DNA from 3 places in the Promicromonospora sp. NPDC050262 genome. Region 1 is predicted to be linked to each of the others. Evidence: riboswitches for the same ligand, from Rfam matches in the RefSeq annotation. Region 1 holds a riboswitch; each other region holds the start of a gene.
What was found. Region 1 has a riboswitch for thiamine pyrophosphate ahead of AB0I29_RS16940 (thiamine-binding protein). Riboswitches for the same ligand answer to the same signal wherever they lie in the genome.
Positions count from the first base shown of each region.

Region 2: linked by a shared signal. The riboswitch ahead of AB0I29_RS04685 (YkoF family thiamine/hydroxymethylpyrimidine-binding protein) and the one ahead of AB0I29_RS16940 (thiamine-binding protein) in region 1 are both predicted to bind thiamine pyrophosphate.
Region 3: linked by a shared signal. The riboswitch ahead of AB0I29_RS11025 (thiamine ABC transporter substrate-binding protein) and the one ahead of AB0I29_RS16940 (thiamine-binding protein) in region 1 are both predicted to bind thiamine pyrophosphate.

Region 1 is NZ_JBFAKX010000010.1:221,096-230,426, reverse strand. It holds gene AB0I29_RS16975 (amino acid ABC transporter permease) at 1-269, shown strand, start outside; gene AB0I29_RS16970 (amino acid ABC transporter ATP-binding protein) at 256-1,224, shown strand; gene AB0I29_RS16965 (MFS transporter) at 1,329-2,516, opposite strand; gene AB0I29_RS16960 (ArsR family transcriptional regulator) at 2,588-2,893, shown strand; gene AB0I29_RS16955 (ABC transporter ATP-binding protein) at 2,913-3,680, opposite strand; gene AB0I29_RS16950 (ABC transporter substrate-binding protein) at 3,677-4,741, opposite strand; gene AB0I29_RS16945 (ABC transporter permease) at 4,738-5,595, opposite strand; gene AB0I29_RS16940 (thiamine-binding protein) at 5,592-5,885, opposite strand; TPP riboswitch at 5,996-6,098, opposite strand; gene AB0I29_RS16935 (Gfo/Idh/MocA family oxidoreductase) at 6,233-7,213, opposite strand; gene AB0I29_RS16930 (immune inhibitor A domain-containing protein) at 7,302-9,331, opposite strand, start outside.
Region 2 is NZ_JBFAKX010000002.1:280,026-289,356, reverse strand. It holds gene AB0I29_RS04715 (sigma-70 family RNA polymerase sigma factor) at 48-989, shown strand; gene AB0I29_RS04710 (GNAT family N-acetyltransferase) at 1,057-1,869, shown strand; gene AB0I29_RS04705 (glycosyltransferase family 39 protein) at 1,914-3,470, opposite strand; gene AB0I29_RS04700 (energy-coupling factor transporter transmembrane component T) at 3,584-4,327, opposite strand; gene AB0I29_RS04695 (ABC transporter ATP-binding protein) at 4,324-6,084, opposite strand; gene AB0I29_RS04690 (ECF transporter S component) at 6,074-6,700, opposite strand; gene AB0I29_RS04685 (YkoF family thiamine/hydroxymethylpyrimidine-binding protein) at 6,693-7,355, opposite strand; TPP riboswitch at 7,414-7,522, opposite strand; gene AB0I29_RS04680 (glycoside hydrolase family 95 protein) at 7,668-9,331, shown strand, end outside.
Region 3 is NZ_JBFAKX010000006.1:3,183-12,513, forward strand. It holds gene AB0I29_RS11000 (sulfite exporter TauE/SafE family protein) at 1-121, shown strand, start outside; gene AB0I29_RS11005 (MogA/MoaB family molybdenum cofactor biosynthesis protein) at 118-633, shown strand; gene AB0I29_RS11010 (MoaD/ThiS family protein) at 682-921, opposite strand; gene moaC (cyclic pyranopterin monophosphate synthase MoaC) at 918-1,388, opposite strand; gene AB0I29_RS11020 (DUF4235 domain-containing protein) at 1,409-1,690, opposite strand; TPP riboswitch at 1,728-1,833, shown strand; gene AB0I29_RS11025 (thiamine ABC transporter substrate-binding protein) at 1,829-2,902, shown strand; gene AB0I29_RS11030 (iron ABC transporter permease) at 2,959-4,650, shown strand; gene AB0I29_RS11035 (ABC transporter ATP-binding protein) at 4,650-5,378, shown strand; gene AB0I29_RS11040 (response regulator transcription factor) at 5,389-6,036, opposite strand; gene AB0I29_RS11045 (sensor histidine kinase) at 6,036-7,202, opposite strand; gene AB0I29_RS11050 (DUF6069 family protein) at 7,368-7,757, shown strand; gene AB0I29_RS11055 (helix-turn-helix domain-containing protein) at 7,754-8,116, opposite strand; gene AB0I29_RS11060 (DoxX family protein) at 8,244-8,597, shown strand; gene AB0I29_RS11065 (M20 family metallopeptidase) at 8,688-9,331, shown strand, end outside.

The DNA of each region.
Region 1 (9,331 bases):
CGCTGGGCCGGATCATCCTGCCCCAGGCCGCGCGGGTGTCGGTGCCGCCGCTGTCGAACACCTTCATCTCGCTGGTCAAGGACACGTCGCTCGCGTCGCTCATCCTGGTGACCGAGATGTTCCGCAAGGCGCAGGAGATCGCGGCGTTCTCGAGCGAGTTCCTGACCATCTACATCGAGGCGGCCTTCATCTACTGGTTGTTCTGCACGGTGCTGTCCACGGGGCAGAACGCACTCGAGAAGAGGCTGGACCGGTATGTCGCACACTGAGGACCGCCCCACCGGCAACCTGCTGACCGCCCGGGGCATCGAGAAGTCGTTCGGCACCAACCACGTGCTGCGCGGCGTCGACCTGGACGTGCGGCGCGGCGAGGTGGTCGCGCTGATCGGCGCCTCCGGCAGCGGCAAGACGACGGTGCTCCGCTCGCTCAACGGCCTGGAGACGCCGGACGCCGGGCTGCTGGAGTTCGACGGCGGCCCCGCCGTCGACTTCGGCGCCCGGTCCGTGGCCCTCGGACGCCGGACCGGCGCCGACGGCGCGCCGGACGAGGAGACGGCGGCCGCGGACGCCCCGATCGACGACGCGCCGGCGGACGACGTGTCGGCCGACGACGTGTCGGCCGACGACGTCCCGGCCGAGGAGGCCGCCGCCCGGTCCGGGTGGTTGGGGCGCCGCGCCGCGCGCCGTCAGGCCAAGACCGACCGGGCCGCCCTGCGCGACCGGTCCGCGATGGTGTTCCAGCACCACAACCTGTTCCCGCACCGCACGGTGCTGGAGAACGTGATCGAGGGCCCCACCCAGGTCCAGCGGGTCCCGCGGGAGACGGCGGTCGCCCGCGCCGAGGAGCTGTTGGCCCGCGTCGGGCTGGCCGAGAAGCGCGACGCGTACCCGCACGAGCTGTCCGGCGGCCAGCAGCAGCGCGTCGGGATCGTGCGCGCGCTCGCGCTCCAGCCCGACCTGCTGCTGTTCGACGAGCCGACGTCGGCCCTCGACCCCGAGCTGGTGGGTGAGGTGCTGACGGTGATGAAGGAGCTCGCCGAGGAGGGCTGGACCATGGTGGTGGTCACCCACGAGCTGCAGTTCGCGCGCCAGGTCGCGTCCCAGGTGCTGTTCCTCGACGGCGGCGTGGTGGTCGAGCGCGGCGCGCCGGCGCAGATCTTCACGAATCCGGCCGAGGAGCGCACCCGCCAGTTCCTCAACCGGGTGCTGCATCCCCTCGACTGACCCATCCCCTTCGAGGCCCGAGTTTCTTCGCTTTGAGGCTGCTCAAAGCGAAGAAACTCAGGCCTCGAAAGGGAGCGGAGGACCGGTCGTGCCCTGTGCGCCGTCTAGGCGAGGGCGACCCGGCGAGGCAGCGCGTAGCCCAGCGCGAAGACGGCGAGCGCGGCCGCGGCCGCCCCGGCGCCGAGCAGGTCCAGCCACGCCGCGCCGAACGGCAGCACCGACGCGCCGACGACGGGCGCGACCGCGATCCCGATGTACATCGCCGTCGAGTACCAGGACAGGGACACCCCGGCGACGGCGGGGTCGACGTCGACCAGGCGGTGCTGGATGGGCACGAGGGCCGTGGCGGTGCCCAGGCCCCAGACCCCGAACAGTACGGCGGTCCCCAGGTACGAGTCCTCCGCCGCGAACAGCGCGCCGAGGGAGACGACGACCACGGCGAGGGCGCCGACCGCGGTGGGCCGCGCCCCGATCCGGTCGGTGAGGGAGCCGCCCAACCAGTTGCCGACGAGCCCGGCGGCGCCGAAGACCAGCAGCAGCGTCGCGAGCGCCGTCCCGCTGCCGCCGGTCACGCCGCGCGTCACGGCCGAGCTGAAGATGTAGACCATGTTGAACGCGGCGGTGAAGAGCAGGGCCGTCATCAGGGCCAGGCCGATCCGGACGTCGCGCAGCACCGCGAACCGGGCGGCGAGGCCGGGCACCGACCCGGTCGGCACGGTGCGGGTGAGCAGCGCGACGACGACAGCGAGCACCGCCGCGAGCGCCGCCAGGATGCCGAGGGCGAGCCGCCAGCTCCCGAGGGCCGCCAGCGCCGTGCCCAGCGGAGAGCCGACGGCGGTCGCGAGCATGAACCCGAGGCCGACGACGCCGAGCGCGCGCCCCCGCTGCTCCGGGGGCACGAGCGTGGGAGCGGCCGCCATCGCGGCGGGCATGAGCGCAGCCCCGCCGAACGCGGCGACGACGCGCCCGGCGGTGAAGACGGTGAGGTCACCGGCAATGGCCGAGAGGGCGATGCCCGCGGCGATGAGGCCCATGCCCGCACCCATCAGCGCGGCGCGGGACGCACGGGCGAACAGCACGGAGACCACCGGCGCGACGACCGCGACGATGATCGCGTACCAGGAGATGGAGTAGCTGACGGAGCTGGTGCTCGCACCGATCCCGTCGGCGATCTGCGGGAGCACGCCCGCGATGACGAAGGCGTTCGTGCCGACCACGAACAGCGCCGCCGCGATCGCCGAGATCCGGAGATAGGCGCCCCGCAGCGAGTATGATTGTTCGATGAACGTCATACCATCGAGCCTACGTGACAGTTCGATGGTTGTCGAACTATTTGGCCGGACCGATGTCGTCGAGGTGAGTCATGGGTGACTATCCCAGCCCGGACATGGCCGAGGTCGAGCTCGTCGACGTGCTCAAGGCCCTCGGCGATCCCGTGCGCCTGCAGATCGTGCACAAGCTGGCCGACGGCGAGCCCAAGCCCAAGACTCTCGACGGCTGGGGCCTGGACCTCACCAAGTCGACCATGTCGCACCACTTCCGCACGCTGCGCGAGGCCGGCCTCACGCGCACGATCGTGCACGGCCGCACGCACGCCATCCAGCTGCGCCGCGACGAGCTCGACGACAAGTTCCCGGGCCTGATCGCCGCCGTGCTCGCCGAGCGGTGACCACCACGCCCGGGCCAGGTCACCGCTGGCGCGGCCGGAGCGGGCGCGGCCGGCCCGGCAGCGGTTCGAGCGCGGCCAGCACCTCGTCCCTGCTCGGGGCGGCGGCGTCCAGCACCACCCGGCCCGGCCGGGGGCCGAGCACCACCACGCGGTCGGCCAGGGCGAGGGCCTCGTCCACGTCGTGCGTCACGAGCACCACGGCTCGCTGCCCGACGCCGGCGGCCCGCTCGCTCTGACGGCCGGCGTCGGCGAGCCCGACCCCCGCCAGCCACTCGTTCATCCGCCGCCGCGTGATCGGGTCCAGGGCGCCGAACGGCTCGTCGAGCAGCAGCACGGGCCGTCCGGCCAGGCAGGTGCGGAGCAGCGCGAGCCGCTGCCGCATCCCGCCCGACAGCTCGTGGGGCCAGGCCCGCTCGAAGCCCGCCAGGCCGAACGTCTCGAACAGCTCGGCGGCGCGCGCCTCGGCATCGGCCCGCGGCACCCGCGCGATCCGGGCGCCGAGCAGCGCGTTGGACCACGCCCGGCGCCACGGCAGCAGCCCGTCCCGCTGCGGCATCCAGGCCGTCGCGGCTCCGCCGTCCGGCAATGTGGGGAGCGTGAGCTCCCCCGAGACCGTCGCGCCCGGCGGCAGCATGCCGCCGAGCGCGCGCAGCAGCGTCGACTTGCCGCACCCCGAGGGCCCGACGACGGCGACGAACTCGCCGTCGGCCACCGCGAGATCCACGCCGCCCAGGGCCAGGACGTCGCCGAACCGGACGCTCAGCCCGGACGCCGAGAGCACGCTCACGGCTGGCCGTCGGCGTCGGCGTCGTCCGCGTCGGTGTCGCCCGCGGAGCCGGCCGCGCCCGGCAGGTAGTCGTCGGTCCAGGCGGCGTCCGTGTCGAACCCGGGTTCGGTCAGCCCCTCCTCCTCGAGGAACCCGACGAACCCGTCCCACACGTCGGCGCGCTGCACGCCCCACTCGCCGGACGCGTACTGCGGGGCGAGCCACCGCGCGCTCGCCCCGACCAGCTCCGGGTCGAGCTCCGGCGCAGCCTCCAGCAGCACCTGCGCCGCCCGGTCGGGGTCGGCAGCGGCCTCCTCGTACCCGCGCGAGAGCGCGGCCAGGAACCCGCGGGCGACGTCCGGCTCCTCGTCGAGCAGTGACCGGGACGTCGCCACGAGCGGCGTGTACCAGTCGGGGATGCAGTCGAGGTGGTCCCGGAACGCGATGGTGTCGACGTCGAGCCCGTCCACCTCGCCCAGCCGGATCGTGTCCCAGGCGTCGAACACCCAGGCGGTGTCGAACTGGTCCTCGGTGAGGCCGATGCGGAAGTCGTCGCTGACGAGCGGCGTGAACTCGACCTGCGCGGGATCGCCGCCGTCGCACTCCACGAGCTTGCTGATCAGGGCCTTCTCGAGGTCGGACTCGTAGGACCCGTACCGCTTGCCCTCCAGGTCCTTGGGCCGCGTGATCCCGTCGTCCGCGAGGCTGATCAGCGACGACGTGTTGTGCTCGATCACGGTCGCGACGGAGACGACGTCGGCACCCGCCGCCCGCGCGGGGACCAGACCCTCCGCCACGGAGTAGGCGAAGTCGGCCTGGCCCGCCGCGACGAGCTGCAGACCCGACGTCTCGCCGGGCTCGACGATCTCGACGTCGAGCCCCTCCTCCTCGAACCAGCCCTCGGCCCGGGCCAGGTACAGGCCGGAGTGGTTGGTGTTGGGCGTCCAGTCGAGCACGACGGTGACCTCGCGCAGGCCGCCGTCGGACGCCGCGTCGGCGGTGCCCGCGGCGGCGCCGCAGCCCGCGAGCGCCAGCGGCGCGATCGCGGCGAGGGCCAGGGCGGGGGTACGGGACAGGTTCATGATTTTCCTCTCTGCCACGGCGTCGCGACGCGCGTGAGCGCGGCGACGAGGGCGAAGAACAGGCCGGACAGGAGAGCGATCAGGACGACGCCCACGAAGATCTGGTCCACGGCGTACGCCTTGCGGGACCGCTGCACGAACACGCCGAGGCCGGACTGCCCGGCGAGGTACTCGGCGACCACGGCCGCGCCCACCGCGTAGGTCGCGGCGACCCGCAGGCCCGCGAGCGCACCGGGGACCGACGCCGGCAGGCGGACCAGCAGGAACTGGTCCAGGCGGGTACCGCCCAGGCCGGCGACCATGTCGGAGTGCTCGGCGTCGACGGCTCGCATCGCCCCCACCGCCGAGACCAGGACGGGGAAGAAGACGGTGAGCGACACCAGGATCACCTTGGGCAGCAGGCCAAAGCCCGCCCAGAGGATCATCAGCGGCGCGAGCACGACGACCGGCACCGTCTGCGTGAGCACGACGAGCGGGTACACCGCGTCGCCGGTCACGCGGGAGGCCGTGACCACGATGCCGAGCAGCAGGCCGGCGACCGCGCCGAGCGCGAGCCCGGCGGCGGCCTCGGTGAGCGTGGTCGCGACGTGCGGGCCGAGCAACGGCGCCACCTCGACGGCGGTGCGCGCCACCTGGGACGGCGCGGGCAGCACGAACTCGGGCACGCCCGCGAGCCGCACCCAGGCCTCCCACACCGTGAGCAGCGCCGCGACGGTCAGCAGCGGAGCGAGGACGCGCCCGGCCCGCCGTCCGACCGGGTGCGGCTCGCGTCCTGCCGGGCGCCGCCATGCCGGACGCTGCCCCACCACCGGGTCCGGCCCGGACCGCCGCCGCGCGACGGCGCGGGTGCTCACGCCCGGAACTTGGTGACGAGGTCCGCGATGGTGGGGCCGGCGTCGTCGGCGCCCTGGCCGACCTTGATGTTGGACTGGACGCCGTCCGCACCGGCGGCGAGCGTCGCCTCGTGGACGGCGCGCAGCAGCGCCCACACCTCGTCGGGGCTGCCCTGGACGAACGTGCCCATGGCGCCCACCTCGTAGGTGAGCCCGGACGCCTCGATGACGGCGATGGCGGCGTCCACGTGCGCGTACTTCGCGTCGGGCGTGCCGCTGGGGCGGGGAGAGACCTGGATCTCGGCGAGCATGTGCGACCTCCGTGCACGGGCATGCCGGAGGTCGCCGGTTCCCGACAGGGGGCGCGCGACCACGCCCCCGCGCAGGGGACGGCCTCGACCGAACGCCCGTGCCGTCAGGCACGTCCTTCCGCTGGCATTACCCAGTTCAAGTGATCGGGTCGACGGCGTCGGGCGTGCTGCCCAGGCCTTCCTCTCAGCCCGGCTACCCCGAGCTCCCCGCGTTGGCGGGGCCACGGTACCGCTGGTCGCGGGAGGTGCGGAAGCCTGCTCACCTTCGAGGCCCGAGTTTCTTCGCTTTCAGGCTGCTGAAAGCGAAGAAACTCGGGCCTCGAAGGTGACCGGGAGGGAGGGTCAGGTCACTCCCCCGGGTACTTGAGGCCGATCTGCTCGCGGATCGTGTCCAGGGTGGCCATGATCGCCACCGTCTCCTCGCGCGGGAGCAGCGGGCTGTCCAGCTCGCCGGCCGCCACCAGACGCTCGGCCTCGGCGGCCTGGAAGTGCATGCCGCGGCCCGTCACCTCGGCGCGGAAGGTCTCGGTCTCGGTGCCCGAGGCGTCGTAGACGTGCACGGTCGACGGGTTGTACCAGGTCGCGTCGATCTCGATGCGGCCCTCGGTACCCAGGATCGAGGCCCGGTTGGGCCCGCGGGTGTCCGACGCCGAGACGGTCGTGGCGACCCGGGCGCCGTCGTACCCGAAGATCGTGGCAACGGTGGCGTCCGCACCCGTCTCCTTGAACGTCGCGTGCGACTGCACCGTGAGCGGCTCGCCGAACAGGTCCCAGGCGAACGAGACCGGGTAGATGCCCAGGTCCAGCAGGGAGCCGCCGCCCAGGGCGAGGTCGTTGATGCGGTGGGCCGGGTCGTCGGGCAGGTCCTGGGTGTGGTCCACCAGCAGGGTGCGCACCTCGCCGAGCGCGCCCGACGCGATGATCTCGCGCACGCGCGCCATGTGCGGCAGGAACCGGGTCCACATGGCCTCCAGGACCACGAGCCCCTTCGACTCCGCCAGGTCCACGACCTCGCGCGCCTCGGCGGCGTTGAGCGTGAACGGCTTCTCGACCAGCACGTGCTTGCCGGCCTCCAGCACGAGCTTGGCGGCCTCCGCGTGCATGGGGTGCGGCGTGGCCACGTAGACGATGTCGACCTCGGGGTCGTTCACGAGGTTCTCGTAGGAGCCGTGCGCCGTCGGGATGCCGAACCGGTCGGCGAACTCGCGGGCCTTCTCCAGGGATCGTGACCCCACCGCCTGCACGGTGAAGCCGTTGTCGTTCAGGTCTGATGTGAAGCTCGCGGCGATCCCGCCGGCCGCCAGGATGCCCCATCGCAGGTGTGTCATGCGTTCGAGCGTAGTGCCCGCAGAACGTGTCAGACGCTCAGGTCCCCCGAGGGACCTGAGCGTCTGACACGTCAGTGGCGGGCGGGGGTCAGTTGACCTGGATGGTCATGTGACCGTTCCTGCTGTCCTCCGTGAGCACCTTGATGGTGGTGCCGGTGCCGCCGACCTTGACCGACTGGCCGGGGTTGGCCGGGTCGTAGTAGGCGAGCGGGTTGGTGTCGTCGAACTTGGACACGGCCTTCTGCTTGCCCAGCCGCAGCGTGGTCAGCGACGTGGCCGACACCTCACGGTGCAGCGACAGCGCGTCCGTCTTCTGCAGGCCGAACGTGGCGTCGAAGGACTGGATGCGGTTGCGGGCGATCGTGCCGTCCGACCACTTCAGCGCCTTGGCACGGGCGTCGACCGGCAGGGCCTGGCCGCCACCCGGGTGCTGCGACACGTTGTTGTCGCCGTACAGGCTGTTCACGTACCAGACCAGCAGGCCGTCCTGGTACGGGTAGTGCTCCACCTTGTTGCTGTTGGTGAAGTTCCAGCCGAAGTTGTACGGGCCCGTCTTCAGCGTGGCGTCGTACCCGCCGTACACGCGGTTCTCGGCCACGTAGTAGTGCTGGTAGGTGACCTCGTACGTGCCGTCGGCGCCCACCGTGGTGAAGCCGTCGGCCGACCAGTCGGCCGCGTCCGTGAAGTCCTCGGTCAGCGCGTCGCCCACGGCGACGTCGTCGACCAGGATGCCGGTCTCGTTGGTGCCGCCGTCGCTGGAGTAGCGGAACCGGACCTGCGCCGTCTGGCCGGCGTAGTCCGCCAGGTCAGCGGTCAGGTCCACCCAGGCGCCGTCCGAGCTGCCGGTGATGCCGGAGCCGGGGTTGGTGCCGTTCGGGTCCTCGTCCGTCGACAGGTTGTTCGGCAGGGCGGTCCAGGTGGAGCCGCCGTCCGTCGAGACCTCGGCGAACGCGTAGTCGAAGTCCACCTCGATGTCGTACTGGACCTTGGCGGTCAGCGAGGCACCGGCCGGCACGGTGAACGACGGCGACGCGATCGTGTTGTTCAGGTCGTTGCCGGTACCGGAGTAGACGAACTCGCCGTCGAACGGCGCGATGCCGAGGTCGACCTGCTCGACGCCGTCCGGCAGGTTCACGATCGCCGCCTGGGCGCGCGTGGTGGCGTGGAACGACGGGCCGAGCTTGATGCGCTCGGTCTCGCCCGGCTCCACCGTCTCGTAGTCGAGCCAGCCCAGGAACAGCTTCTCGGTGGCACCCATGTGGTTCGGCGTGGTGCCGATGGTGCCGTCGCCGTGGCCCATCCACGAGCCGGAGCTCATGAGGTTCCAGTAGCCGGTGCCGTTCTCGCCACCGGCGGTGTCGTAGTAGTCCGGCAGGCCGAGGTCGTGGCCGAACTCGTGCGCGAACACGCCGAGGCCGCCGTTCTCCGGCTCCGTGGTGTAGTCGCGGATCCAGAGGTCGGAGTCACCGATCTTGATGCCGCCGACCTTCGGGTAGCCGGCCGGGCCGTCCGTGCCGAGACCGCCCTGGTTGACCGACCAGCGGTGCGACCAGATGGCTGACTCGGGCGCGCCGGCCTCCTCGCCCTCCCCGGCGTGGATCGCCTGGAAGTGGTCGATGTAGCCGTCGGGCTCGGCCGTGATGCCGTCGCCGTCCAGGTCGTAGCGGTCCCAGACGTCGAACGACTGGAGGTACGCCTCGATCTCCTCGGCGGACTTGCCCGCCGCGACCTGCTGCTCGTACCAGGCGTCCGCGGTGTCCTGGATGAACCGCGTCATGTCCGTGCCGGACTCCGTGGTGCCGTAGGAGGCCGTGCTGTACGGCACGGTCACCCAGTCGGACACGTCGCCCTGGAGGTCGAACCGGCCCGACGACATCTCGTCGTAGACCCCGGCGAACGACTCGCCGTCCTGGTCCTCCAGGCCGGTGAAGAACATCTCCTGGTAGTGCTCGCGCGAGAAGTCCGACTCCCAGTAGGTGGAGTTGTCGCTCCGCACGGGCTCCGGGATCTCGTTGTGCGCGGGGCCCGCGGCCGCGTCCGGGTAGCGCTCGTCGGTCTGGTCGCCGAAGTCGACCAGGATGCTGAAGAGCTGAGCCGTCTCCTCGACGCCGTACTCGA
Region 2 (9,331 bases), on a different contig from region 1:
GAGGGAAGGCCGGCTACCCTAGGGGCCAGTCCTCTACCATCGGCCAGGTGCTGAAGACCTACCCTCCCGGCGCCCCGTCCGACGGGGACCTGGTCCGTGCCGCGCGGGCCGGCGAGACGAGTGCGGTCGGTCTCCTCCTGGCACGGCACCGACCCGCCATGCTCGCGGTCGCGACCAGCGTGCTGGGTCACGTCCCGGACGCCGAGGACGCCGTCCAGGAGGCCGCGCTCGTGGCCCTGCTGCGGATCGACGACCTGCGGGACGTGGACGCGGCAGGGCCGTGGCTCAGGTCCGTCGTGCGCAACGCCTGCAGGATGCGGCGGCGGGCGCGGTCCGACCTGCCCCTGGACGAGCAGCACGCGGACCGGCTCCCGAGCATCGAGCCGGACCCCGCGGACCTGCTGGACCGGTACGCCAGTCGCGACTGGTTGTGGGCCGCTCTCGGCGAGCTGCCCACGGACCTGCGCCTGACGCTGGTCCTGCGGCACCTCGGCGGGCTGCCGGCCTACCGCGACATCGCGACGACCCTTCAGATCCCCGTCGGCACGGTCCGCAGCCGGCTCGCGGAGGCTCGGCGGCGTCTCGCGAACGCGTTGCTCGCCACCGCCGAGGCCGCGCACGACGACGTCGCCGCGGTGACCCGCACCCGTCGTGGCGAGGCCGCCGAGATGCTGGCGGCGGCCGACCGGGGCGAGTTCGGCTCGGCGCTGGGCGAGTGGTGGTCGCCGCTCGTGGAGTCGACGTGGCCACGCGGGCACACCACGACGGGGCACGACTACATCCTGCGGGCCATGGCGGCGGACGTCGCCGACGGCGTGCGTCATCGGCTCGCCGACGTCGTGGCTGGTCATGACCTCGCCCTGTGGGAGATCGAGCTGCTCAACCCGCCTCAGGACCCGGAGCACTGCCCGCCCGGCGCACTGTGGGTCCTGCGCCTGGAGGACGGCCTGGTCCGACGGGCCCACCTGTTCCACCGCCCGCGGGAGTGACGGACGTCACTCTCCTCGCGCCGAACTTCCTGACGCCGCCGAGCATCGTGAAGGTGTGAACACACGGATGACGGACCCGACCGAGCTCGCGGAGAGCGTCGAGGCCGAGATGATGTACCGCTACGAGACGAACGCGCCGGCCCTCGCACAGGAGGGGCTCGGGATCGCGACGACCCGGATGGGCGGCGGCGTGGTGCTGTCCGCCCGCCTCGACCCGTTCGACTACTGGAGCAAGGCGCTCGGGTTCGGGTTCGCGGAACCCGTCACGCACGAGCTGGTCGACCGGGTCGTCGCCTTCTACCGCGAACAGGGCACGCCCACCGCCGTCATCCAGGTGGCGCCGTCGGTGCTGCCGCGCGACTGGGCGCAGATCCAGGACGCCCACGGGCTGCGGTCAGCGGGATCATGGCTGAAGCTGGCGGCGCCGATCGCCGACGTCCGGGCCGAGGCCCGCACCGACCTGCGGGTGGGACCGGTCGGCGAGGCCGACGCGCACGAGTGGGCCTCCGTCGTCTCCCGTGCCTTCGACATGGAGAACGCCGCCATAGTCGCGATGATCGCCGAGAGCGTGCGGCACCCTGCCGCCACCCCGTTCGCCGCCTGGGACGGCGACACGATCGTGGCCGGCGCGAACCTCTACGTGCACGGCACGGTCGCCTCCCTGAACTCCGGCGCGACGCTGCCGGACCATCGTGGCCGCGGCGCCCAGTCGGCGCTGATCGCCGCACGCCTGGCCGCCGCGCGTGCCGCCGGCGCCACCTGGGTGGTCTCCGAGACCGGCGCGCCCGCACCGGGCGAGCTGAACCAGTCCCTGGCCAACCTGCAGCGCGCCGGCCTGCAGGTCCGCTACGCACGCCAGAACTGGCGCTGGCGCGCCTAGACCGAGGCCTGGCACCGAGCCGGCCCGGCCGGGACCGCTCCGGGTCAGTCCAGGTGCTGCAGGTCCGGCCACAGGGCGTCCCAGCCGCCCGTCGGGCTGCGGCACTCCAGGATCGACACGCCCTGTTCCTCGTTGTCGACGCCCACGCCGTTGTCGAGCCGCCCCCGGACCGCGCACTCCTCGAACCGGCGGTCCCAGACACCAGGGGCCTCGGTGAGGACCAGGGCGACGGTCGAGGACGCCGGGGGCGGCCCGTACTCCCACAGCTCGTTGTGCCCCGAGTACACGGCGGGCAGCCCGAGCTCGGGACCGTACCGGTCCACGGCCCCGGCCTCGCCGTAGTTCTGCGTCAGGACGACCGTCCGGTCGCGGTCCTCCGCGGGGAGCGCCGCGTACACGTCTGCGACCTGCCGGACGTAGGCGGGCCAGCCGACGGCGTCCTGCGCCGAGGAGTTGATGTCGGCGATCGGCGTGCTGCCCAGCACCGCCACCGGCACCAGCGGCAGGCTGATGACCAGGCATATCGCCGCGTTCAGCGCTACCGTCACCACGACCGCCCGCCGCCAGGCGGTCCCGGCCCAGTCCGCGATCGGCACGCATCCCGCCGCGAACAGCACCGACAGCAGGCCCGTCGCGTAGTACGTCTGGGACCCGGCCACCCAGGTGAACGCGAGCAGCACCGGGTAGGCGACCACCAGGAAGCGCAGCAGGGGCCGACGGCGCCACAACCACACCAGCCCCACGAGCCACACCAGGGTCAGCGGCACGCCGAGCGTGAGCAGCTGGAACAGCCACATCTCGGAGCGCACGTCGGCGGCGTTGTTCTCGCCCAGCGCCGCACCCATCGCGAGCTGCGGCCAGCCGTTCGTGGCCTGGAACACCAGGTTCGGCAGGCCCACGAGGAGTGCGACGACGGCGCCGGCCCACGGCCACGGTGTCGCGAGCGGCCACCGGACCGGGGCGGCGGACCCGTGCAGCATCCGCCACGGCCAGCCGACGATCAGCCCCAGCAGGATCCCGCCGAGCAGCGCCACCACCAGCAGCTTGTTGTACAGCGCGACGCCCGTGACCAGCCCGGCGGCGAGCCACCAGCGGGGGTCTCGCTGCACGGCCCGGATCACGCACAGCAGGACCGCCGGCCACATGACCAGGTCCAGGCTCGAGGTGAGCAGCGTGTGCCCGAACGCCACGGGGATCGCCGCCGTCCCGTAACCCCAGGCGGCCAGCGCCTGCGCTCCCGCGCGCCCACCCAGCTCACGGGCGACGAGCGCGATCACGACGATCGCGGTCAGGTGCGCGAGCGTCGCCGGGATGCGCATCACGAGAAGCGTGTCGCCGAACAGCTCGGCGAAGGTCCGCGCCAGCCACGGCGTCAGGGGCGGCTGGTCCACGTATCCCCAGGCCGGCTCCAGCATGCGGAAGTACAGCTCGTCCCGGTGATACCCGTACTGCGTGCTGGTCGCGGTCAGCAGCACGCCGAGCACCAGCACCGCGGCGACCACAGGACGCCACGCCACGGCGGGCCGCGGGCCGGTGGGCCGGACCTCGGCGGGGTACGCCGGGCCTCGGAGCGAGTCGGGTGGTGCGGACGCGTCCGCCATGGTCCGGAGCGTACCGACGGCGCCGGGCGGCGCGCCAGGAAACGGCGCGGTCAGGGATCACCGGCCAAGCAGGACCGGTAGGTTTCCGTGGCCAGGGCCGGTCGAACCGAACGTCAGAGGCCGAGGTCCACCACCGCGGCCGCCACCCACGCGACCAGCACCACCAGCGCGAGCACGACGTCCCCCCGGCCGATCGGGACGGGACGCCACACGGTACGGGAGCGCTCACCCAGGCCCCGGGTCTCCAGCGCCAGCGCGATGCGTTCGGCCGACCGGATCGAGGTGACCAGCAGCGCGAAGGCGGCCCGCCCGGCGTCGGACAGGCCGAATCGGGGACGCCCGCGCCGCAGGGGCGCACGCACCGCCTGCGCCGCCCGGACCGTGGCCCATCGCGCGGGCATCGCCGCGAGCATGCGGTGGCCCGCCAGCACCGGGTAGGCGTACCGGGGGCTGAGCCGGGCGTGCTGCACCAGGCTCACGATCAGGTCGCGTGGCGGCGTGGAGGCCAGGAACCCGATCGTGAGCACGCCGATGACGAGGCCGCGCAGCGCGAGGGCGACACCGACCGTCAGCCCCTCGGCGCTGACGGGCGATCCCGGCACGATCGGGGTGCCCGGCCGGCTGAGGCCGTTGACGGCGACCAGCCCCACGCCGAACACGACGAACGGCACCTGGCCCAGCACGAGGGTGCGCGGCGGGACGCGGCCTGCGACCCCGACCGCGGCGACCGCGAGCGCGTAGAGGCCCAGCAGCGGGCGCGGGTCGAGGAAGCCGAGGGTGGCGAGCGAGGCGGCCAGCAGGATCGCCGCCTTGACCGTCGGGTTGCGACGGCCCAGGTAGGGGGTGGCGGCCGTCATGCGGCCACGCCCAGCGCCAGAGCGGCGGCGTCCATGGCTCGCAGCACCTCGACCAGCTCCCGGCCGTCGCGCACCTCGTGCGCCAGCCGGCGGAGCAGGGCGGGTGGGCGCAGTCCCGCGCGCGCGAGCAGTGCCTCGTCGCGGAGCAGGTCGAGCGGAGCCGTGTCGGCCAGCAGGGTGCCGTCCGCGAGCACGAGGACGCGGTCGGCGTAGCCCGCGACGGCGCGCAGGTCGTGGCTGGAGAACAGGACGCCGCGGCCGTCCGCCGCGGCATTACGCAGCGCCCGGAGCACACCCACCGAGGCGTGCCGGTCCAGGCCGAAGCCGGGTTCGTCGGCGAGCAGGAACGGGTGCTCGTGCACGAGCATCGCGGCAAGGCTGAGGCGGCGCTTCTGCCCGCCGGAGAGCCGGTAGGGGTTGTGGTCGGCGAGCCGGGTGAGCCCGAAGCGCGCCAGGGCCCGCTCGACCCGGGGCGCGGCGTCCGACGGCAGGCCGTGCGCCACCTCCTGGCGCACGGTCGTGGCGGTGAGCTGGTGCTCCGGGTTCTGGAACACGAGCCCGGCCCGGGGGCCGTGCACGCTGCCGGCGGCGGGCCGGTCGAGGCCCGCGAGGCAGGTCAGCAGCGTGGACTTGCCGCTGCCGTTGGCCCCGACCAGCGCCGTCGTGGTCCCGGGGTGGAGCTCCAGGTCGACTCCGCGCAGCACCTCGCGGCGCCGGGCCCGGGGACCGCGCACCACGGACAGGCCGCGGGCGCGCAGGGTCGGGCCGTCGTGCGGGGCAGGGCGGGACGCGACGTCGGACGCAGGCCGGGCACCCGGCGCGACGGCGGCCCCGCCGAGCTCCCGCAGCAGCCGGGCCGCCAGCGACTCGCCCGCGAGGTGCGCTTCTACCCAGCCATCGCGCCCGGAATCAGGCTGTTCTCGGGCGTGATCGCTGGGTAGAAGCGCACCTCGCGGGCGCCCCAGGAGCGCCTCCAGCTCCAGGTCGAGCGGGAGCCAGCAGCCCTCGCCGACCAGGTCCCGGAGCATCGGCACGGTGAGGTCGCCGACGGCGACGTCGTGCCGGACGCGCCCGTCGGCGCCGAGCACGATCCAGCGCTCCGGGAGGGCCTCCGCCCCGGCGTCGCCCGCCAGCTCGTCGAGCCGGTGCTCCACGAGCACCCAGGCGGCGCCGGTCGTGCGCCGGACGACGTCGAGCGCGCGCCGCACGGCGTCGATCCCGGCGGCGTCGAGCATGGAGGTCGGCTCGTCGAGCAGCAGCAGGGTCGGCGAGGGCGCGATCGCCGCGGCGAGCGCCACGCGCTGCAGCTCCCCGCCCGACAGCTCCGCCGTGGCCCGCCCGGCCAGGGCCGCCGCCCCGGCCCGTTCGAGCGCCGTGCGCACGAGCGGGCCGATCGCGGCAGGGTCGACGGCGAGGTTCTCCAGCGGGAACGCGACCTCGTCGAGCACGTCGGGGAGGCAGACGCCGGACTCCGGGTCCTGGGCCACGACGCCCACGACGTCGGCGAGCGCCGCGATCCCGGTACCGGCCACGGACCTGCCGGCGACGCTCACCGCGCCGTCCACCTGCGCGTGGACGGCGTGCGGGACCGCGCCGTGCAGCAGCCGGAGCAGCGTCGACTTGCCGGACCCCGACGGGCCGAGCACGAGCACGCTCTGCCCTGCGTCGATGCGCAGGTCGACCGGTCCCACCCCGTCGCCGGTGCCATACACCGCCTCCAGGCCGGTGGCCTCGACGACGACGGCGTCAGCGCTCACGGCGCACCACGGGCCCGCGGAGCGCGGCGTCCGCCCGGCCGATGGCGAACTCGTCGAGCACGCCGGTGCCGTACAGGCGGTCGACGATCACCTTGGCGAGCAGGCCGCCCAGCACGAGACCGGAGACGAGCTGCATCCCCAGGCGCAGCGCCAGGATGTCCTGTCCGTACCAGCCGAACCGGAACGCGGACCACACGAAGACCAGGCCCGCGCCCAGCAGGCCCGACGCCGCGTACACCCCCCATCCGAACCGGCGGTAGCGGGTCAGCGCGAACGGGAGCTCGCTGCCGGCGCCCTGGATCGCCGCGGCCACCAGCAGGAGCGGCCCGACCGGGGAACCCAGGAACACCACCTCGACGACGGACGCGATCACCTCGGCGATGATGCCCACGAACGGCTTGCGGATGATCGCGACCGCGATCGGCGCCACCAGGAGCCAGCCGCCCAGCAGCACGTGCTGGGCCAGGTCGCCGGCCGGTCCCATCGCCACGGCGAGCCCGTTCCACGCCTGCACGAGCGCCCAGTACAGGAATCCGAACACCACGCCGAGCATCACCATGAGCACGATGTCACGCAGCGGCAGCCGCGCCCGGCGGCGCGTCGTCGGCTCACTCATCGGTGCCGGCCGCGGTGTGGCTCGGGCTGTTCACCGAGAGGGTGAGGTGGCTGGTGACGTGCTGCACCGTGCGTCCCGCGAGGACCCAGCCGGCGAAGGCACTGGCGAGCACCCGTCCGGCGTCGCCCTCCAGGCGGGTGACGAAGTGCTGCGAGCCGCGGAACGTCCCGTTGTCCTTGGCCAGCTCGATCGCGGCGTAGATGTCGCGCATGTGGTCCGGCGTCACGTCCGCGCGGACGTCGTCGGCCAGCGGGTACAGCGCCCACTCGGCCGAGACGAACCGGCCGGTGTCGCGCCCCTGGGGCACCTCGGTGACCCGCGGGCCGGCACCGCCGGGCAGCTCGCACACCACCTCGCCCGGGCAGCCCCGGGACAGGTGCACGGTGATCGTCGCGTGCCTGCCCGACGCCGCGATCCCGGCCGTCAGGTCGGTCACGTACCGCAGCAGGTCGGCCTCGGCGCCGCCCACGTAGGTGCTCACGTCGCCGGTCTCGACGACCAGCCCTGTGGTGTCGGCCTGCCGCAGCGCGCCCAGGATCACGTCGACGTAGTCGTCCGACATCACCGCGGCGGTGATCCGCGCGCCGACGCCGAAGCGCATCGGGTCGCCGCGCAGCTCTGCGGTCTCGTCGGTCACGGTGGCGTGGTCCGCCATGAGGTCCTCCCCTGTCCGTCGGATGTCCGTCGGGCACAGGAGGACGGGACCGGTACGGCCACGTCCTGAGGTCGCTTCCTGCGCCGGCATGATCCGGATCAGGTTCAACGGTCGGAGTTCGATTACTCCCTCTCAGCCCGGCATACCGGACTCCCGTGCTCGGCGCTCACCGTAACAGCACCCGTCACACCACCTGGACATTCCGGCTGAGCACCTGGACGCTTCGGCTGTTTTGCCCGTTTATCACCCCTGTTCGTGCTAGGTTCCCGGACGCCTGGTTGAGCTCGCTCGATGACGAACGGAGCACCCGCCATGACCTTCGAATCAAGTCGCCGTGACTTCCTGCGCCTGACGGGCGCCGCCGGCGCGGGCCTCGCGCTCGGCGGGGTCCCCTTCGCCGCGCACGCCACGCCCGTGCGCCCGGAGTCCGACCCGGCAGTGCCTCCGTCGGCGGCCACGACGCTGTGGTACCCGGAGCCGGCCGCCGAGGACCGGATCATCGAGGAGGGCCTGCCGATCGGCAACGGCCGGCTCGGGGGCCTGGTCACCGGCGGCCCCGGCGACGACGCGCTCTACCTGACCGACGGCTCGTTCTGGACCGGCGGACGCAACGACGTCCTGCTGGACGACGGGCAGCTGCCGTACGGTCGTGACGACTTCGGCAGCTTCGGGCTCCTCGCGAAGGTGCGCGTCGCGGTCCCCGCGCACAGCGGTAACGCGGTCGGCGACTACCGGCGCGAGCTCGACCTCGCCAACGGGGTCGTGTCCGCCACCTATCGCCACGGCGGCCGGCGCTTCCGTCGTGAGGCCTACGCCAGCCATCCCGACGACGTCGTGGTGATCCGGCTGACCGGCGGACCCCTGACCGGCACCATCGCGCTGGACGGTACCCACGGGGAGACGACGTCCGCCGACGGGCGGCACCTGTCCTTCGCGGGGGCGCTCGGCAACGGGCTGCGCCACGCGGCGGCGGTGACTGCCGTGAGCACCACCGGACGGGTGGCTGCCGACGGCGGCGTGCTGTCGTTCGAGGACTGCACGGACCTGCTGATCGTGGTGTGCGCGGGCACCGACTACGTGCCGGACGCCGCCCGCGACTTCCGCGACCCGTCGGCCGACCCGCTCGCGCTGGCCGTCGAGAAGGTCACCGCCGGCGCCCGCGTGGCCGGGCACCGGCTGCGGGCCACGCACGTCGCCGACTACCGGCGTCTGTACGGGCGCATGTCGATCGACCTGGGCGACTCCACCACGGCCCAGCGGGAGCTGGACTCGTGGTCCCGGCTGACCGCCCGGCACGCCGACCCCGACGTACCCGACCCGGAGCTCGAGGCCGCGTACGTGCAGTACGGGCGCTACCTGACCATCACCGGCTCGCGCGACCGGCTGCCCATGAACCTGCAGGGCGTGTGGGTCCACAACAACACACCGGACTGGTACGCGGACTACCACACCGACATCAACATCCAGATGAACTACTGGCTCGCCGATCCCGCCGGGCTCGGCGAGTGCGCGGTCCCTCTCGCCGACTACTGCGTCGCACAGCTCCCGGTCTGGACCGACGTGACCGGCCGGCTCTACAACGACCCGCGCAACCGGTTCCGGAACTCCAGCGGCGAGATCGCGGGCTGGGCCATCGCCTTCTCCACGAACATCTACGGCGGCAGCGGCTGGGCGTGGCACCCGGCCGGCAACGCCTGGCTGTGCAGCACGCTGTGGCGCCACTACGAGTACAGCCAGGACCAGGCCTACCTCGAGAAGATCTACCCGGTGCTGCGGGGTGCGGCCGAGTTCTGGCGGGCACGGCTGGTCACCGTCACCGTGACGGACCCGAGCGGCGCCCCGCGCGAGGTGCTCGTCGACGACACGGCCTGGTCGCCCGAGCACGGCCCCGACGCTCGCGGCACCACCTACGGCCAGGAGCTGGCCTGGGACCTGTTCCAGCAGGTGCAGGTCGCAGCGCGCCGCCTGGGGCGGGA
Region 3 (9,331 bases), on a different contig from region 1:
CGTGGTGATCTGGCTGGGCTGGGCCGCCGCCGTCGTCTGGTCCGTGCGGGCGCACCGCAAGGCCCTGGCCGAGGAGGCCGCCGTGAGCGAGAAGCCGGAGGCCGATAGCGTGTCGGCATGACGTCCGACCAGGTAGCGGTGATCACCGTCTCCGACCGCTGTGCCCGCGGCGAGGCCGAGGACCGTTCCGGTCCCGCGGCGGCGCGGATCCTGCGTGAGGCGGGGTTCACCGACCTGGTCACCCATCTGGTACCCGACGGCGTCGAGCCGGTCCGTGACGTGCTGCGGACCGCGCTCGACGCCGGCGCTCGTCTGGTGGTGACCACCGGGGGCACGGGGATCACGCCTCGCGACCTCACGCCCGAGGGCACGCGCGAGGTGCTGGACTACGAGGTACCGGGCGTCGCCGAGGCCGTGCGGCAGCGGGGCACCGGCGCGGGCATCCCCACCGCGGCGCTCTCGCGAGGGCTGGTGGGCGTGGCCCGGTCCGCGACCGGGACGCGGGCGCTCGTGGTGAACCTGCCCGGGTCGTCCGGGGGCGTGCGGGACGGCCTCGACGTGGTGCTCGGCCTCTGGCCGCACGTCCGCTCCCAGCTCGACGGCGGCGACCACCCGGCTCCCGTGCCGGGGTAGCACCGCCGGGTTCGTGCCGTCAGGCGCCAGCGGCCCGCCGGCCGGGCGTCAGCCGCCCGCGAAGGGCGGGAGCACGTCGACCGTGACGCCGTCCGGGACGGTCGCCTCGTCCGCCGTGGCGCGGGCGCCCGCGACCAGCAGCGCACACTTCGGCAGCACGTCACCGAGGGCCGGGTGGGCGGCGGCGAGGGCACCGCGGAGGGCGGCGACCGACGTCGGGCCGTCGAGCTGTTCGGTGGTGCGCCCCGCGGCCTCCCGGGCGCCGGCGAAGTAGCGGACCGTGATCACTCGGCACGCACCCAGTCGCCCGACTTGCCGCCCGTCTTGCGCTCCAGCCGCACGTCCGCGAGCGAGACCGACTTGTCCAGGCCCTTCACCATGTCGATCACGGCCAGGCCGGCGACCGCGACGGCGGTGAGCGCCTCCATCTCGACGCCGGTGCGGTCGGCCGTGCGGACGGTCGCGGTGACGACGACGCCGTCGTCGGTCACCTCCAGGTCCACCGCCGCGCCGTGCACGCCGATCACGTGGGCCAGCGGCAGCAGGTCCGGCGTCTTCTTGGCCGCGGCGATGCCCGCGACGCGGGCCACGGCCAGCACGTCGCCCTTGGGCACGGCGCCGTCGCGCAGGGCCTGGACGACGGCGGGGGCGCAGCGGACGAGGCCCGAGGCCGTCGCCGAGCGGACGGTCGGCTGCTTGGCGGTGACGTCGACCATGCGGGCCTGGCCGCGGTCATCGAGGTGCGTGAAGCTCACGGCACCAGGGTGTCATGCCCTCACACGGCGCTGCGCCGTGCGGCGATCCGCACCGCGGCGCGGTGCGCGCCCTTCGCGGCGAGCCGCTTGGCGAACACCGCGGTCCCGGCGGCGACGGCCGCGAACACGGTCGCCTGCACCATGTCGAGCTCGGGGTCGTCCGGCTTGTTCGGCGCGTCGTTGCCCGTCACGCCCTTCCAGATCATGCTGACGGCCTTCTGCGCGACCCAGCCGGCCGCGAGCGTCAGGGCGAGAGTGCCGACCTTCTCGGCGAGTGTCTGTTCCGTCTCAATCTTGGCCACCTCCACACCGTAGCCCTCGCGGGCCGACTAGGCTGCATGGAAACGACAGGGGAGCGCCCCGATGGCGCTGAGAGTGCGGAGAGCCGCAGACCCTTGAACCTGATCCGGGTAACACCGGCGGAGGAAGTCGGAGGAACGATGTCGCGTCTTTCCGGTGCCCACGGGGGCACCATCCCTACCGTCGCGGTCGCGCTGTCGGCGGCACTGCTGCTCGCCGGCTGCTCCGGCGGCTCCGGCTCCGGCGACGACGCGTCCGGCGCGGGCGACCCGGGGACCGTGACGCTGGTGACCCACGACTCCTGGGCGCTCGACGAGAAGCTGATCGACCAGTTCGAGCAGGAGTCCGGCACGACGGTCGAGGTCAGCGCCGCGGGCGACGCCGGCACACTGGTGAACCAGCTCGTGCTGACCAAGGACGCCCCGCTCGGGGACGCCGTGTTCGGCATCGACAACACGTTCGCCTCCCGCGCGCTGGAGGCGGGCGTGGTCGAGGAGTACACGCCCGCCGACCTCCCGGAGGGGGCCGAGCAGCTCGGCGGGGCGCTCACGCCCGTCGACCAGGGCGACGTCTGCGTGAACGCCGACGAGGCCTGGTTCGAGGAGTCGGGCCTCGACGTGCCGACGACGCTGGAGGACCTGGCCGACCCGCAGTACAAGGACCTGCTCGTGGTGACCAACCCGGCGACGTCGTCCCCGGGCCTCGCGTTCCTGCTGGCGACGATCGGGGCGTTCGGCGAGGACGGGTTCGAGGACTACTGGGCCTCGCTGGTGGACAACGGCGTCAAGGTCGCCGACTCGTGGGAGGACGCCTACTACGTCGACTTCTCCGGGGCGGGCGAGGGCGGCGAGCGGCCGCTCGCGCTGTCCTACGCGACGTCGCCGGCGTTCACGGTGAGCGAGGACGGCTCGGAGTCGACCACCAGTGCGCTGCTGGAGACGTGCTTTCGGCAGGTCGAGTACGCGGGCGTGCTCGCGGGGTCGGACAACCCGGAGGGCGCCCGGGCGGTGGTGGACTTCCTGCTCACGCACGACGTCCAGGCCGCCCTGCCGGAGTCGATGTACATGTACCCGGCTGACGCCGCCGTGGAGCTGCCCGCCGACTGGCAGAAGTTCGCGCCCCAGGCCGACGCCCCGTTCGAGGTGGACCCGGCCGACGTGAGCGAGCACCGCGACGAGTGGATCGAACGGTGGACCGAGACAGTCGTGGGCTGAGCCGGAGGCGCGGAGCCGCAGGCTCAGCCCACCACGGGTGGAGCCGGAGCCCGAGCCTGACCGGGAGCAGGGGGCACGGCCTCCGGCCCGCGCCCCTGCTCTGGGGGGCAGCGGTCGCCGTCCCCCTCGGCTTCCTCGCGGTCTTCTTCGCGTGGCCGGTGGCGGCGCTCGTGGTCCGCGGGTTCGTGCCCGACGGCGCGCTCGACCTCACCGGGTTCGTCGAGGTGCTCACCCGCCCGCGCACGTGGCGGCTCGTGGGGCTCACGCTCACCCAGGCCGTGCTCGGCACGGCGTTCTCGGTGCTGCTCGGCCTGCCGCTCGCCTACCTCCTGTACCGACGGTCGTTCGCCGGGCGCAGCCTGGCGCGCGGGCTGGTGACCGTGCCGTTCGTGCTGCCCGCCGTGGTGGTCGGCGTGGCGTTCCGCGCACTGTTCGCGCCGAGCGGCGCGCTCGGGTTCCTCGGGCTGGAGGAGTCGCTCGCCGGGATCGTCGTCGCGCTCGTCTTCTTCAACGTGTCCGTGGTGGTGCGCACCGTGGGCGGGCTCTGGGAGCGCCTCGATCCCCGGGCCGAGGAGGCAGCGGCCTCGCTCGGCGCCGGTCCGGCCCGCGTGTTCCGGACGGTCACGCTGCCGTCGCTCGCGCCCGCGATCACGTCGGCCGCGTCGGTCGTGTTCCTGTTCTGCGCCACGGCGTTCGGGGTGGTGCTGGTGCTCGGCGGCGTGCGGTACGGCACCATCGAGACCGAGATCTGGACCCGCACCACCCAGTTCCTCGACCTGCGGTCCGCCTCCGTGCTGTCGATCCTGCAGCTCGTCGTCATCACCGCGGCCCTGGCCGTGTCCGCGCGCGCCCGCCGGCGGCGCGAGGCCGCGCTGCACCTCGTCTCCGCGCGGCGCTCGGCACGTCCGCTGTCCTGGCGCTCGCCCGCCGACGTGGGCGCGGCCCTCGCGGGCACCGCGATCGTCGCCGGGCTCGTCGCGCTGCCGCTCGCCGGGCTGGTCGTCCGCTCGTTCCGGGAGCCGGACGGGTCCTGGGGCCCGGGCAACTACCTGGCGCTCGGCACCACCGGCGAGCGGAACGCGCTCGTCGTGACCGTGTGGGAGGCCACCGCGACCTCGCTGCGGATCGCGCTGACCGCCACCCTGATCGCCCTGGTCGTGGGCGGTCTCGTGGCGCTCGTCGTGTCCCGGCGGCCCCGATCCGTGGGCGCGCGCCGCGCCATCGGCACGCTCGACGGGCTGTTCATGCTGCCGCTGGGCGTGTCCGCGGTGACCGTCGGCTTCGGGTTCCTGATCACCATGGACCAGCCCGTGCTCGGCCTGGACCTGCGCACCTCCGGGCTGCTCGTACCCGTGGCCCAGGCCGTCGTCGCCGTACCGCTCGTCGTGCGCACCGTGCTGCCGGTGCTCCGGGCGATCGACCCCAGCCTGCGGGAGGTCGCCGCCGTGCTGGGCTCCGGCCCGGGGCGCGTGCTGCGTACCGTGGACCTGCCGATCGCCCTGCGGTCGGTCGGACTGGCCACCGGGTTCGCGTTCGCGGTGTCGCTCGGCGAGTTCGGCGCCACGTCGTTCCTCGCGCGGCCCGACGGCGCCACCCTCCCGGTCGTGATCTACCGCCTCATCGGGCGGCCCGGGGCGGAGAACTACGGGATGGCGCTCGCGGCGTCCGTGGTGCTCGCCGCGCTGACCGCGACCGTGATGATGGTGGCGGAGCGACTGCGCGACGACCGCGCGGGAGGAGAGTTCTGATGGCGGGGCTGGAGATCCGGGACGTCTCGGTCCGGTACGGGACCGGCGCGGCCGGCGTGACGGCGGTGGACGGCGTCTCGCTGACCGTGGCGCCAGGCGAGGTGCTGGCGCTGCTCGGGCCGAGCGGGTGCGGCAAGTCCTCCCTGCTGCGCGCCGTGGCGGGGCTGGAACCGCTGGCGGGCGGGCAGGTGCTGTACGACGGCGCCGACGTCGGCCGGCTGCCGGTGCACCGGCGCCGGTTCGGGCTGATGTTCCAGGACGGCCAGCTCTTTCCGCACCGGGACGTGCGGCGCAACGTGGCCTACGGGCTGGAGACCCTGCCGCTCACCCGCCCGGAACGGGACGCGCGCGTCACCGAGCTGCTGGAGCTCGTGGGCCTCGCCGGGTACGAGCAGCGGGCGGTCCCCACGCTGTCCGGCGGGGAGCAGCAGCGGGTCGCCCTCGCGCGCGCCCTGGCGCCGCGGCCCCGGCTGCTGCTGCTCGACGAGCCGCTGTCCGCGCTCGACCGGCAGCTCCGCGAACGCCTGGCGGGCGAGGTGCGGGCCGCGCTCGTCGAGACCGGGACCACCGCCGTGTTCGTGACGCACGACCACGCCGAGGCCTCCGCGGTGGCCGACCGGGTCGGGGTCATGGACCGGGGGCGGCTGCTCCAGGTGGCCGCGCCGGAGGAGCTGCGTACCGCGCCGGCGTCGGACCGGGTGGCGGAGTTCCTGGGGCTGCGCGCCTGACCCGGCAGTCTCAGGCCGCGCCGGCCTGCTGGACGAGCAGCGCCACCTGGGTGCGGTTCTCCACGCCCAGCTTCACCAGCACGCTCGAGACGTGCGCCTTCACGGTCGGGACGCTGAGGTAGAGCCGTCGTCCGATCTCCGCGTTGGACGAGCCCCGCCCGATCTCGACGGCGACGTCGCGCTCCCGGCTCGTGAGCCGGTCCAGGGCGCTCCGGGCGTCCCGCGCCTCGCCACCCCCGGCGGCGACGGTCTCCATCAGGCGGCGGGCGATGTCCGGCGCGAGCACGGGCTCGCCGTCGGCCGCCGCGCGCACCGCCGCGGCGATCCGCGCGGGCGGCATGTCCTTGAGCAGGTACCCCGCGGCCCCGGCGCGGAGCGCGCCCACCACCTCGGTGTCGGTGTCGAAGGTCGTGAGCACGACGACGGCCGGCGGCGAGGGCCGGGCCCGCACCCGGCGGGTGGCCTCGATCCCGTCGACGCCGGGCATGCGCAGGTCCATGAGCACGACGTCGGCCGGGTGGGCGTCGAGCACCTCCGCCACGTCCCCGCCGTCGGGGGCCTCGCCGACCACGCGGATGCCCTCGGCGCCGTCGAGCATGAGGCGCAGGCCCGCGCGGACCAGCGCGTCGTCGTCGACGATCACGAGGCGGGTCTCCATCAGGCCCACGGTATCCGGGCCTCCAGCGTGAAACCAGCAGGTGAGCGGCCTGCGTCGAGCGTGCCGTCGAGCAGCTCCATCCGTTCGCGCAGGCCGACCAGGCCGGTCCCGGGCGCGCCGTCGGGGGCGCGCTCCGGGCCGTCGTCCGCAACGACGACCCGGACCTCGTCCGCGCGCGTGGTCACCGTGACCCGGACGGCCGCGCCCGGCGCGTGCCGGCGGGCATTGGTCAGGCCCTCCTGGACCACGCGGTAGGCGGCGATGGCGACCGCGGGCGAGGGCTCGGCGTCGCCGGGCGTGGTGGACGCCCGTTCGTCGGTCTGGTCGAGCGTCACGGCGGCGCCCACGGACCGGGCCGCGTCCACCAGCCCCGGGATGTCGAGGAGCGTGGGCGGCGGGGCCAGCCGGTCCGACCCTCCGCGCAGGAGCCGCACGAGCTGTCGCAGGTCCTCCAGGGCCTCCGCGGCCCCGGTGCGCACCCGCCCGGCCGCGGCGGCGAGCTGCTCCGGGGGCGCGTCCGGGCGGTACTCGACGGCGCCCGCGGTGGCGGCCAGCAGCGACAGCCGGTGCCCGAGGGCGTCGTGCATCTCGGCGGCGATCCGGTTGCGCTCCCCGGACCGGGCGGTCTCCAGCGCCTGCTCGCGGTCGGCCTCGGCGCGGCGGGCGCGGGCCCGCAGGTCGGCGAGGAGCTGGGCGCGCGCCTGCAGGTAGGCGCCCCAGCCGAGCAGCGCGGCGTGCACGGCGACGTCGCACAGGAGCCACCAGCCCAGGGGGAACGACGGCGGCCGCCACAGGCCCTGCACCGCATGCGCCGCCGTGCTCGCCCCGGCGACGAGGACCGCCGTGCGCAGCGGCGACCACCGGGCGATCAGCAGCACGCCCGACGTCGCCGCCGGCGTCGCGCCCGGCGAGAGCACCGACAGCGCCGCCAGCGTGAGCGCGACGGGGACCGACCGGCGGGCCCACATCAGCGGCAGCAGGGCCAGAGAGACGACCGCGACCGCCAGGTCCAGGAGCTCCAGGGGCAGCGCCTCGGGTCCGCCCGGACGGCGGGACAGCACCGTCGCGAGGGTCAGGGTCCCGAGCAGCAGCATGGCCCCGACCACGGAACGCCGTCGGGGGCGCACTGGGTCGTCGGGTAGGCAGTCCCGCGGTTCGCCTGTCATGGCGGTGACACTACGCACGGCGCGCGGCGCCGGACACCGACCAAGGTCGGGGGTGCCGCTACCGAAGGGTGACCCGGCTCGGTACCACGGACGGATGTCGCGACCGCCCCGGTCGAGAAGGCTGTGACCAGGCGCGACGGACGCGCCGAGGAGTGAGGAGACGTCATGGCCGAGAACCTGGTGACCCGCAGTCCCTGGCCCGCCTGGGTGGTGCCGTTCGCCGCCGCGGCGGCCGCCGTCGTGGTGTGGCTCATCGGTACGGCGCTCGGCGTCGACCCCGAGGCACGGACCGGGGCGAGCGTCCAGCCCGTGACCGTCGTCGCGGCCCTGGCCGCCGCGCTGGTGGCCGGGTTCGCCGGCTGGGGCGCGCGGGCCGTCGTCGGACGCGTCGCGAAGGGCGGCGGCGAGGTGGCGTGGCTCGTGCTGTGCGGCGTGGCCCTGCTGGTGTCGCTCCTGGGCGCAGCCTCGGGCACGACGCCGGCGTCGGTGGCGCTCCTGGTGGCCGAGCACGTGGTGGTGGGCGCCGTCATCGCGCTGGGCCTGCGCAGGGCCTAGTGGTCGTCCTCCTGGTCGAGGACGGACGGGTGCCGGGCTCCCCACTCGGCGAGGGGCCGGAGCGCGGCGACGAGCTCGGCCCCCGCCGGGGTGGGCGTGTACAGGATCTGCACCGGCATGGTCGGCACCACCTCGCGCGTGATGAACCCCTGCCGTTCCAGCTCCCGCAGCCGCTGGGTCAGGACCCGGTCGGAGATGCCGCGCACGTAGCGGCGGTACTCGACGAAGCGTCGTGCGCCGGCGACCCCGGCGTAGAGGATCGCCCCCGACCAGCGTCGTCCCGCGCGTTCGAGGGTGCGCTGGAAGAGCCCGCACTCGTCCTCGGACACGTTCCGGTCGGTCGTCGTCCCAGAAGTCACTTACCAATGGTTAGTCGCTAACCCGGCCCTTGGCAAGGCCCGCCGGGTACCGGACGATGCGGGAGGCGTCCGGACGGATGCCCTGGTCGCGCCGGACACCACCCGGCCGTCGTCCCCCGGAGGACCCGTGTTCGTCGCTTCTGTCATCGTCTCGTCGCTCCTGATCCTGGCCACCGCGTTCAGCGGGTACGGCAAGCTGACGGGCAACCCGCAGGTCGTCGAGCCGCTCACCACCAAGCTCGGTGTGCCGCGGCGGCTCATCCCCGTGCTCGGCTCGCTGCTCGTCGCCGGAGCGCTCGGCACCCTCGCCGGGATCTGGTGGGCGCCGATCGGCATCGCGGCCACCGGATGCTTCGTCCTGTACTTCCTCGGCGCCGTCGTCACGCACGTCCGCGCCAAGGACTGGGCCGGCGTGGGCCCGACGGGTGCCCTGATGCTGCTCTCGGCGGCGGCCCTGGTGCTGCGGCTGCTCTCGCTCTGAGCCGGGCGGTCCGAGCCGGCGCTCTGAGCCGCCGCTCTGAGCCGCCAGTCGGCGGGCGGCCGGATCAGGCCCGGCGGATACCGTGCCCTCATGCCCTTCCACGAGACTCCCGCCCGACCTGACACCGACGCACTGATCGAGGACCTCCGGACCCTGGTCGAGTGCGAGTCGCCGTCGGAGGACCCGGCCGCGCTGGCCCGGTCCGCCGACCTGGTGGCCCGGCTCGGCACGGCGCACCTCGGCGTCCCGCCCGAACGGCTGGGCATCCACCTGAGGTGGCGGCTCGGCGGCCCCACCCGGGTGCTGGTGCTCGCGCACCACGACACGGTGTGGCCGCTGGGCACGCTGCGCACGCACCCGTTCGGCATCGCGGACGGCGTGCTGCGCGGTCCCGGCTGCTTCGACATGAAGACCGGCCTGGCCATGGCGCTGCACGTGCTGGCGTCCCTGGAGGACCGCACCGGCGTCACGCTGCTGGTGACGGGCGACGAGGAGCTCGGCTCGCCGTCGTCCCAGGCCCTGATCGAGGACGAGGCGCGCGGGGCGGTGGCCGCGCTCGTGCTGGAGGCCTCCGCCGACGGCGGCGCGCTCAAGCTGGAGCGCAAGGGCACCTCGATCTACCGCGTGGTGGTCAAGGGCCGGGCCGCGCACGCGGGCCTGGAGCCCGAGAAGGGCGTGAACGCCTCGGTCGAGCTGGCGCACCAGGTGCTCGCGATCGCGGCCCTGGGCGACCC